One region of the Atlantibacter sp. genome, then DNA from elsewhere that is predicted to be linked to it. Evidence: predicted binding sites of a transcription regulator. Region 1 holds the regulator's gene; the other holds the start of a gene.
What was found. The regulator PurR, encoded in region 1, represses purine synthesis genes. The targets are predictions, from matches to a motif close to CANGCAAACGTTTGCNTG.
Positions count from the first base shown of each region.

Region 2: a site for PurR is predicted at 3,301-3,318, ahead of pyrD (quinone-dependent dihydroorotate dehydrogenase). Genes of this name have one in related genera too.

Region 1 covers NZ_DAMBQK010000009.1:29,503-35,024, forward strand. Annotated here, with positions in the region: gene sodB (superoxide dismutase [Fe]) at 1-346, shown strand, start outside; gene RT120_RS10315 (MFS transporter) at 383-1,549, opposite strand; gene RT120_RS10320 (YnhF family membrane protein) at 1,795-1,884, opposite strand; gene purR (HTH-type transcriptional repressor PurR) at 2,172-3,197, shown strand; gene punR (DNA-binding transcriptional activator PunR) at 3,213-4,124, opposite strand; gene punC (purine nucleoside transporter PunC) at 4,248-5,450, shown strand.
Region 2 covers NZ_DAMBQK010000001.1:436,988-442,509, reverse strand. Annotated here, with positions in the region: gene rlmKL (bifunctional 23S rRNA (guanine(2069)-N(7))-methyltransferase RlmK/23S rRNA (guanine(2445)-N(2))-methyltransferase RlmL) at 1-281, opposite strand, end outside; gene RT120_RS01960 (YcbX family protein) at 394-1,506, shown strand; gene RT120_RS01955 (cell division protein ZapC) at 1,503-2,045, opposite strand; gene pyrD (quinone-dependent dihydroorotate dehydrogenase) at 2,208-3,218, opposite strand; gene ssuE (NADPH-dependent FMN reductase) at 3,455-4,030, shown strand; gene pepN (aminopeptidase N) at 4,068-5,522, opposite strand, start outside.

The DNA of each region.
Region 1 (5,522 bases):
CTGCCTGGCACCTCAGGCGGGCGGCGAGCCGACCGGCGCGCTGGCTGACGCCATCAACAAGGCGTTTGGCAGCTTTGCGGAATTTAAAGCGCAATTTACCGATGCGGCTATTAAGAACTTTGGTTCTGGCTGGACATGGCTGGTGAAAAAACCCGACGGCGCGCTGGCGATTGTCTCAACCTCTAACGCAGGGACACCGCTGACCAGCGACGCTAAACCGCTGCTGACGGTGGACGTGTGGGAACATGCTTACTACATCGATTACCGCAACGCCCGCCCGCAGTATCTGGAGCACTTCTGGGCGCTGGTAAACTGGGAGTTTGCGGCGAAAAACTTCGCCGCCTAAGCCCCATCACGGAGAAGGTCGCCCTTCTCCGTTTTTTTATTCCGCCGCACACAGCGTCTCGCGTTCACGTCTTGAAGACAGCACCACCAGCGCCAGCCCGACCGCCGCAATCATTGCGCCCATCACCGGCACCATGCTGAACCCTAACCCCGCCTGGATCACCGCGCCGCCTGCCGCCGCGCCCAGCGCATTGCCCAGGTTAAACGCCCCGATATTTACCGATGACGACAGTCCCGGCGCTTCGCTGGCAACGCGCATTACGCGCATCTGCAACGGCGGCACCACCGCAAAGGTCGCCGCGCCCCATACCACCATGCTCAGCGCCGCGCCAAATTCACTGCGCGCCAGCCACGGAATAGCGGCCATAATCACGATCAGCAGCAGTAAAAAGCCTTTCAGGGTGCCGGTCACGGATTTATCCGCCAGTCGGCCACCCAGCCAGTTGCCGAGGGAAAAACCGACGCCAATCAGCACCAGCATCGCGGTAACAAACAGCGGCGTGGCGTGGGTAACGTGCTGCAATACCGGCGAAATATAGGTATAGAGCGTAAACATCGCCCCCGCGCCTAAGACGGTGGTTAACAGTGCGCTGACCACCTGCGGACGCATCAGTACCGATAACTCTTTTTTCACGTCCGGGCGTTCGCCTGCGCCGCCTTTCGGCAGCGAGAACCACAGGCTAACCATCGAAATCACACCGAGGCCCGCCGTCGCCAGGAACGACATCCGCCAGCCGATAGTCTCGCCGAGCCATGTGGCAGCAGGCACGCCGCCGATATTGGCAATCGTCAGGCCCATAAACATCGTGGCGACCGCGCTGGCCTGTTTATGCTTCGGCACTACGCTTGCCGCGACCACCGACCCCAGGCCAAAAAACGCGCCGTGGTTCAGGCTGGTGATAATGCGTGAGACCATTAAAGTGGCGTAATCCGGCGCGATGGCGGAAAGCACATTGCCGAGGGTGAAAATCGCCATCAGGAAGATCAGCGCGCTGCGCCGTGCGCGATGAGACAAAAGCAGCGTCATCAGCGGCGCGCCAACCATCACCCCCACCGCATAGGCGCTGATGAGCATTCCGGCTGCGGGGATCGAGACATCGACACCTTTGGCGATGACGGGCAACAGCCCCATCGGTGAAAACTCAGTCGTGCCGATCCCAAACGCGCCGATAGCCAGCGCCAGCAACGGATAATTTATTTTCATAGGTGAATTCCAGAAATCGTGTCGCTTCACGTGTGTTTACTACACGGCGACCTGTCGCAAAAAAGAAGCAAAGAGTGACATTTGTCACATCAGAAAGGAAGTAACCATTTTGGCAAAAGATTTTTGCGCAAATGTGAATAATGAAGTGAAACAGAGGTGGGAGCCAGGAAAGGGAACCAAACACCAAAAAATAGCCATTTTCTGGTGTTTGTAATTGCCAAACGCGGTCGAAATGCAATTTCTGTTTAGTTCAGTACCGCAACTAAACCGGTTGCCACAATCAGTCCCAGCACGATAACGGTCGTCACCAGAGAAAATTTCAGGTCTGTGCTCATTTTTGCTCTCCTTGTTACCCACATTAAAAGTGTGTGCAGATCATTTTTGCATAAATTCAGACAAAATTACCACGGGATTTAAGCTGATATGCGTTTTCCCTCTTCCCCTTTTGCGCAAGATCAGACAAAATCCGTCGCTACCTTATTTTTCACCAGCCATTGACCCCCTCCTTTTAATGTCGCAATCCCCGACATACTGCAACCGAAATGTTGCGGACCGAGGTTGGCATAGGCAAACGTTTAACCTGTGATGAACAGGGGCTCGGAGAGGGTCTGGAGTAACAAGAATGGCAACAATAAAAGATGTCGCTAAACGCGCAAACGTTTCCACTACAACTGTGTCGCATGTGATTAACAAAACCCGCTTTGTTGCGGAAGAAACGCGCAATGCAGTTTGGGCAGCCATCAAGGAATTGCACTATTCCCCGAGCGCCGTGGCGCGCAGTTTAAAAGTTAATCACACCAAGTCTATCGGTTTGCTGGCGACCAGCAGCGAAGCGCCCTATTTTGCTGAAATTATCGAAGCCGTGGAAAACAGTTGTTTCACCAAAGGCTATACGCTGATCCTCGGTAACGCCCATAACAACCAGGAAAAACAGCGCGCCTATCTGTCGATGATGGCGCAAAAGCGCGTCGACGGTTTACTGGTGATGTGCTCCGAATACCCGGAATCCCTGCTGTCGATGCTGGAAGAGTATCGCCATATTCCGATGGTGGTGATGGACTGGGGCGAATCCAAAGCCGACTTCACCGACTCGGTGATCGATAACGCTTTCCAGGGCGGTTATATGGCCGGGCGCTACCTGATTGAGCGCGGCCACCGCGAAATCGGCGTGATCCCCGGTCCGCTGGAACGTAACACCGGCGCGGGCCGTCTGGCCGGTTTCCTGAAAGCGCTGGAAGAAGTGCAAATCAGCGTGCCGGAAAACTGGATTGTGCAGGGTGATTTCGAGCCGGAATCAGGTTATCGCGCCATGCAGCAGATCCTCTCACAGCAGCCGCGCCCTACTGCGGTGTTCTGCGGCGGCGATGTGATGGCGATGGGCGCGATTTGCGCCGCCGATGAGATGGGCCTGCGGGTGCCGCAGGATATTTCGGTGATCGGTTATGACAATGTGCGCAACGCGCGCTATTTCAGCCCGGCGCTGACCACCATTCATCAGCCAAAAGATTCCCTGGGCGAAACCGCGTTTAATATGCTGCTCGACCGCATCGTGAATAAGCGTGAAGAGTCACAAACCATCGAAGTGCATCCGCGCCTGATTGAACGCCGCTCCGTCGCGGACGGTCCGTTCCGCGATTACCGCCGTTAATCTTCCTGGAGCCGGTTATTCCGGCTCCATCAACCACTCCCGGTTCAGCGTTTCGCTATCGCCCAGATAATCCAGCAGCCACAGCAGCGCAGGCGAAGTATCGGTCTGCTTCCAGGTGAGGCAGCACGGGGAGTCCGGGAACGGGTCGTCCAGTTCCAGCTTTTTCCAGCGCCCTGCCACCACCGGGTCGTGCGCCACATGCGCAGGCACCATGCCGACGCACAAGCCGTTGTTTAAACACGCCACCGCTGTCGCCCAGTCTGGCACCACTACGCGGCGCTGATTATCCAGCAGCCAGGTGGTGCGCTTGGGCAACGAGCGCGAGGTATCTTCCAGTACCAGCGACGGCCACTGGCGCAGTTGGTCATCGCTGAGCGGTGTTGGTTCCGCCGCCAGCGGATGGCTGGCGCTCACCACACACTGCCAGCTTAGCGGCCCCATATCGCGAAACGCGAACCGTCCGCCCACCGGGATCGCCTGGGTCGCGCCAATCGCCAGCTCGACGCGCCCGTCCGACAGCGCATCCCACACGCCGTTAAACACTTCCTGGGCGACAATCAGTTCCACATCGTCGAAATGGCGATAGAAATCGAGGATTAGCTGGCGGGTGCGCGTCGGTTTGACGATATTATCGACCGCAATAGAGAGCTGCCCGCGCCAACCGTTGGCGATCTGCTGGCATTGCTGGCGCGTGACCATCATTTTTCTGATAACAGAACGGCCCTCTTTTAAAAACCACGCCCCGGCAGGCGTCAGCTCCACTTCCCGGTGACGGCGGATAAATAGCGGAACCGCCAGCCATTCTTCCAGTTGTTTAACGGTATAGCTCACCGCCGACGGCACCCGGTGCAGTTCCTGCGCCGCCGCGCTGAAGCTGCCGTTACGCGCCACCGCATCAACCACTTCCAGTGAATATTCAGACCACATGTTCTGCCTGCAAAAAATTTGAAAGGAACGTGCAAATATTAACGTTTCACAAGGACGATTGCACTTTTGTACACTCCTGCGTCCGTAATAAGCGTTATCAGATCAAAAAAGAAGAGAATTACCATGCGTCCTTCACGAGGTTTTTTAGTGTGGCTGGCAGGGTTAAGCGTTCTGGGCTTCCTGGCTACCGATATGTATCTACCGGCGTTTGCCGCCATTCAACAGGATTTGGGCACTGAGGCGTCCGCCGTCAGCGCCAGCCTGAGTTTGTTCCTGGCCGGGTTTGCCGTTGCGCAACTGGCGTGGGGGCCATTGTCTGACCGCTATGGTCGTAAACCGATTTTACTGGCTGGCCTGAGCATTTTCGCCGTGGGCTGTCTGGGCATGCTGTGGGTAGACAATGCCGCCATGCTGCTGGCGCTGCGCTTTGTCCAGGCGGTAGGCGTCTGTGCCGCTGCCGTAACCTGGCAGGCGCTGGTCACCGATTATTATCCGGCGACCCGCACCAACCGCATTTTCGCCACCATTATGCCGCTGGTGGCGCTGTCGCCTGCTCTCGCCCCGCTGTTAGGCAGCTGGCTGCTGCATCATTTCGACTGGAAAGTGATTTTCCTGGTGCTGTTTGCCGTCACCCTGGTATTGATGATCCCGGCGCTGCGCCTGAAACCGCGCGCGCCGTCGCACCATGCCGATGCGCCGTCGCTCAGCTTCATGACGTTGCTGCGTTCCAAAACCTACCGTGGCAACGTGCTGATTTACGCGGGCTGCTCCGCCAGCTTCTTCGCCTGGCTCACCGGCTCGCCGTTTATCCTTAATGACATGGGTTACGGACCGACGGCCATCGGCCTGAGCTATGTGCCGCAAACCATCGCGTTTCTGATTGGCGGTTACGGCTGTCGCAGCGCGTTGAAAAAATGGCACGGCCCGCAGATGCTGCCGTGGCTGTTGATCCTGTTTGCGCTGAGCGTGGTCGGCACCTGGGGCGCAGGGCTAATGCCGAATGCCAGCCTGACGCTGGTGCTGATCCCGTTCTGCCTGATGGCGGCGGTGAACGGCGCAATTTATCCCATCGTGGTGGCATCTGCCCTGCAACCGTTCCCCCAGGCGACCGGCCGTGCCGCCGCGCTGCAAAACACCTTGCAGCTGGGCTTGTGCTTTATTGCCAGCCTGGCAGTGTCCTGGTTGGTCTCTTCCGCACCATTGCTCTCTACCACCAGCGTGATGCTGTCTACCGTGCTGATTGTCGCTCTGGGCTATCGCATGCAGGCCACTGACCGCGCAACCGCGCGGCTGCGTGAGCCTGCAACCTCATCGCAAAGCGTCTGATCCGCCTTGCAAATTTAATTAGACTGCTAATCATTTTTTATTGAACGTCTGTTGGGTGAGTTCTATACTGAT
Region 2 (5,522 bases), on a different contig from region 1:
TGGACGGCGAACGTCGCCCCAGGCGCAAACATCGCGGTCCAGTCGATCGCCTGCACGCCAAGATACAGATCCAAATCGCTGTAGACTTTGCATTCGCTAAGCGGCAGCAGAATGCGTGATGCCAGGCGGCTCCACATCAGGCTCGAATAGAGCAGATGCGCGTCGCCTTCAAAATGTACGCCGCCCTGGACCACCTGAGCGTTTTGCGCACCCAAATTTTCCAGTTCGGTTTTTAACAGTTCTTCAAGGCCGCGCGCCGTACTGGCAAATAAAGCATTCATATCGTCACTTATCACTTAAGAAAATTGTTGCGCATTATAGCCAATCCGCCCCGCATGTCATAAAGTTGCCCTTCTATTTCTTCACCTTCTTTTACTTTCCTGGGAGTGCGCAGTGGTCTTTTTATCTCGTCTTGCAATTCATCCGGTCAAATCCATGCGCGGTACTCAACTCTCTCATGCACAGGTAAGTTTAAGCGGGCTGGCGTTTGATCGCATTTTCATGGTGACAGAAACTGACGGCACCTTTATTACCGCGCGCCAGTATCCCCAAATGGTGCTGTTTACCCCGGCGATTATGCATGATGGTTTACATCTGCGCGCGCCGGATGGCAGCAGCGCCGTGGTGCGTTACAGCGACTTTGCCGCCGCTGCGCAACCGACGGAAGTTTGGGGCAATCACTTCACCGCGCTGGTCGCCCCGCAGGCAATTAACCAGTGGCTGAGCGGTTTCTTTTCCCGCGAGGTGCAACTGCGCTGGGTGGGGCCGGAACTGACGCGCCGGGTGAAGCGCCATGAAGCGGTGCCGCTCTCCTTCGCGGACAGCTATCCGTATCTGTTGGCTAATGAAGCCTCGCTGCGCGATCTGCAACAGCGCTGCCCGGCCAGCGTCAAAATGACCCAGTTCAGACCAAATATCGTGGTATCCGGCGCGCAGGCCTGGGAAGAAGACACCTGGGATGTGATTCGCATTGGCGGCGTGACCTTTGATGTTGCCAAGCCCTGTAGCCGCTGTATTTTCACTACCGTCAGCCCGGAGCGCGGCATGAAGCACCCTTCCGGCGAACCGCTGGCGACGTTGCAGTCGTTCCGTACCGCACAAGATGATTCCGGCGATGTGGATTTCGGCCAGAATCTCATCGCCCGGGAAAGCGGCATTATTCACGTTGGCGATGAAGTGGACATTCTGAAAACCAAACCGCCGCGCGTCTACGGTCGGGGTGAAGTCGCTCAGTCGATTGAAGTAGAAACCGCACCGCAAAGCGCGGTGGCTATCACCTGGCAAGGCGCGACATTCAAAGGCAATAATCAGCAAATCCTGCTGGAGCAGCTTGAGCAACAGGGCATTCGCGTTCCTTACTCGTGCCGGGCAGGCATCTGCGGAAGCTGTCGGATTCGGTTAGTCGACGGGGAAGTGAAAGCGCTGAAACAAAGTGCAGTGGGCGACGATGGCACCATACTGTGCTGTAGCTGTATTCCGGTTGGGGCCGTTACCCTGGAAAGTTAAACGGCCTGGTCGAGGCTAAGGCTTTGCGCCACTGGCTGCGGTCTTAGCCTGTCGTTCATGATTTTAATTGCATCACCCAACTGCATCGTGCGCCCGGCGAGCGTTAAACCGGGTTGCGCCAACAGGCACAGCGCCGCATTGTCGCCCGGCTCCACCACCAGCAGGCTGACGCTCTCCTGGGTATCACTCAAATACACGCACGCGGGGTCGCCGCAAACCGGCTGCCAGTAATCATCATGGGAAAGGAAATGCCAGCTTTTCGGCATTTGCGGTTTCAGGAAGCGAATCGCCACCAGCGCATTCAATACCAGCTCAGCACGCTGATCTTTAGATAATTGCAAATCGCGGCATTTTTCTTCGAAGTTGAAATACAGCGCAGCGTCATCAACGCAAAAACCGCTGGAGGAAAAAGCATCAGGGGTGAGCATTTTGCGGGCGAAGCGCGATCGGAATAGCATGCCATTAGCCAGGTCGAGCATCATTCTGTCGTGCTCGTCATCAAAATACCAATGCCAGTTATCGTCCGGTTTAATGCGCATCATTTTTCCCCACATCTGCCAGCGACGAAATATCATCCTTTTTGCCGCTTCGTTTAAAATCCTAATAAAGAAAAGACTAAAATGTCTAAATTAGCAACTGCGCCCGAATATAAAACAACCAGGGCTCAAAATAAAGCCCTGGTTGTCTGTAAGTCAAAAAGCTTAGATATGGGTTACGATTTCTTTAATCAGCGGCGGGCCTTTAAAAATAAAGCCGGAATAAATCTGAATCAGCGTTGCGCCTGCCGCCATCTTCTCGCGCGCCGCCATCAGCGAATCAATGCCGCCAACGCCAATAATCGGCAGTCGGCCATTTAATTCCTGAGATAACAGGCGAATAATTTCGGTGCTTTTTAATTGTAATGGACGGCCACTTAAGCCCCCCATTTCATTACAGTATTTCATACCTTCAACCAGCGAACGGTCGAGGGTGGTATTGGTGGCGATAACCCCATCAATATTATGGCGAACTAAACTGTCGGCGACCTGGATCAATTCTTCCAGAGAAAGATCCGGCGCGATCTTCACTGCCACAGGAACATATTTATGGTGCTGTTTTTGCAGTTCTTGTTGCTTATTTTTTATCGCACTTAACAGATCGTCCAGCGCTTCGCCATATTGTAGCGAACGTAAACCCGGGGTATTTGGAGAGGAGATATTAATCGCAATATATCCGGCATAGGGATACACTTTATCCATACAAATCAGATAGTCATCTTTACCCTGCTCCACCGGCGTGTCTTTATTTTTGCCAATATTAATCCCCAGCACGCCGTCAAAATGCGCTTTCTTGACGTTCTCAACCAGGCTGTCGACGCCCAGGTTGTTAAAGCCCATGCGGTTGATCAACCCTTCAGCTTCTACCAAACGGAAGATCCGCGGCTTATCGTTACCCGGCTGTGGGCGCGGTGTCACGGTGCCGATCTCGATCGATCCAAAACCCATCGCGCCCAGCGCGTCGATGCATTCGCCGTTTTTATCCAGCCCTGCCGCCAGGCCCAGCGGGTTTTTAAATGTCAGCCCCATGCAGGAAACGGGTTTTTCCGGTACGCGCTGGCGCACCAGCCGCTCAAACGGCGTGCCGGTAATGCGGCGCAATTGCTGGAAGGTCATTTCATGAGCGCGCTCTGGATCGAGCTGAAAAAGGGCTTTACGAACGAAGGGGTAGTACATGAACTCTCCTGGATTCCCGGTATGCAGACCGGGGCGCTATTATCCGTGAATGCGCTCGCAAAGTGAATTGACTTATGGCAAAAAAGCAATCGTTTTCGGCCATTACGATGATTTATGCGAAATTTGACATTGCTCCGACGGAAAAATCACTTAGCCCAGGACGGCGGCTCTGCGACACTGACTCTAAATGTTATTAATGTTACCAACTTGAAAACCATTAGTTATAAGGAGCTGTCATGCGCATTATCACCCTGGCCGGTAGCCCTCGCTTTCCCTCCCGCTCCAGCGCGTTGTTAGAATATGCCCGCGATCGGCTTAGCGCACAGGATGTGGAGGTCTATCACTGGCATTTGCAAAACTTCGCGCCAGAAGATTTGATTTATGCGCGCTTCGACAGTCCGGCACTGAAAACCTTTAACGCGCAACTGGCAGAAGCTGACGGGCTGATCGTAGCGACGCCAGTTTATAAGGCATCTTTTGCAGGCGCGCTGAAAACGCTGCTGGATTTATTACCCGAACGCGCACTGGAGAAAAAAGTCGTTTTGCCGCTGGCAACAGGCGGCAGTGTGGCGCATTTGCTGGCAGTGGATTATGCCCTGAAGCCGGTATTAAACGCGCTCAAGGCGCAGGAGATTTTGCATGGCGTCTACGCTGACGACAGTCAGGTGCTGGATTATCAGCATAAGCCGGTGTTTAGCGCTAATTTGCAGCATCGGCTGGACGACGCGCTGGATACCTTCTGGCAGGCGTTACACCGTCATGATACGTCCCATCTGGCGTTAAAATGGCCGGAGAACTCGCTGTCGGCGTAATGAAAAACGCCCTTCCATCAGGAAGGGCGTTTGGTTATCAGGCAAGCGCTTTGGTGATTTTCTCGAACAAATCCCCGGAGAGATTCGGCAGCGCCTTGAGCTGCTCCAGCGCAGCGCGCATCAGCTGCTGACGATTTTCATCGTAGCGCTTAAGGCGAATCAGCGGTTCGATCAGGCGTGACGCCACCTGAGGGTTGCGGCTGTTCAGTTCGGTCAGCATTTCCACCATAAACTGATAGCCGCTGCCATCCGCTGCATGGAACGCCAGCGGGTTATTCATCGCAAACGCCCCAATCAGCGCGCGGATACGGTTCGGGTTGCTCATGCTGAACGAACGATGGGTAAGCAGCGAACGCACCGTGGCGAGGACGTTTTCCGCCGGGCTGATAGCCTGTAGCATCAGCCATTTATCCATTACCAGCCCATCCTGATGCCACTTATCGTCATACTCCGCCAGCAGCGCCGTACGGCACGGCAACTGCGCCGCGACCGCTGCCGACAGCGCGGCAATCGCGTCGGTCATGTTGTCCGCATGGTGATACTGGGCGGTAATCAGCTTATCGGCCAGTTCGGCATCGCCAAACGCCAGATAGTGCAGGCAGGTATTACGCAGCGCGCGTTTGCCGATGTCGGCATGCTCGATACGATAACCGTCGAGTTTGTTGGCGTTGTAAACCGCTAAAAACTCATCCGCCAGTTCCGTCGCCAGGGTGCGGGTTAGCGCACCGTGCACAGCGGCAATCGCCAGCGGATCGATGATCTCAAACAGTTCCGCGATTTCATTTTGCGAAGGCAGCGTGAGGATCTCCGCCGCCAGCGCCGGATCGATATGCTCATCCAGCAGGATCGCGCGGAACGCATCCGCCACGTGCAGCGGCAGCGACAGCGGCTGGCCCTGCTGTTGGCGCACCACGTTCAGTTTAATATGCGTCGCCAGCAAACTTTGCGCCGCATCCCAGCGGGAGAAATCATTGCGGGCGTGACGCATCAGGAACGTCAGTTGCTGATCGCTCCACTTATATTCCAGTTTCACCGGCGCGGAGAATTCGCGCAGCAGCGACGGCACAGGCTGGAAATAAACGTTATCAAACACAAAGGTCTGCTCTGCCTGGGTCAGGTTCAGCACGTGATGGACCGGATGTCCGTTGTATTGCAGCGGGATCACCTTGCCTTCGTTATCGTACAGCTCAATGTCAAACGGAATGTGTAGCGGATGTTTCTCCGTTTGCTCGGCGGTAGCCGGCGTTCGCTGACTGATGGTCAGGGTATATTGTTCGGTTTCCGGGTTATAGTCGTCCTGAACGCTCACGACCGGCGTACCGGCCTGGCTGTACCAGCGGCGGAAATGGGACAAATCAACGTTCGACGCATCTTCCATCGCCTGCACAAAGTCATCGCAGGTGGCGGCGCTGCCGTCATGGCGCTCGAAATAGAGTTGCATCCCCTTCTGGAAATTCTCTTCACCCAGCAGAGTGTGCAACATGCGGATCAC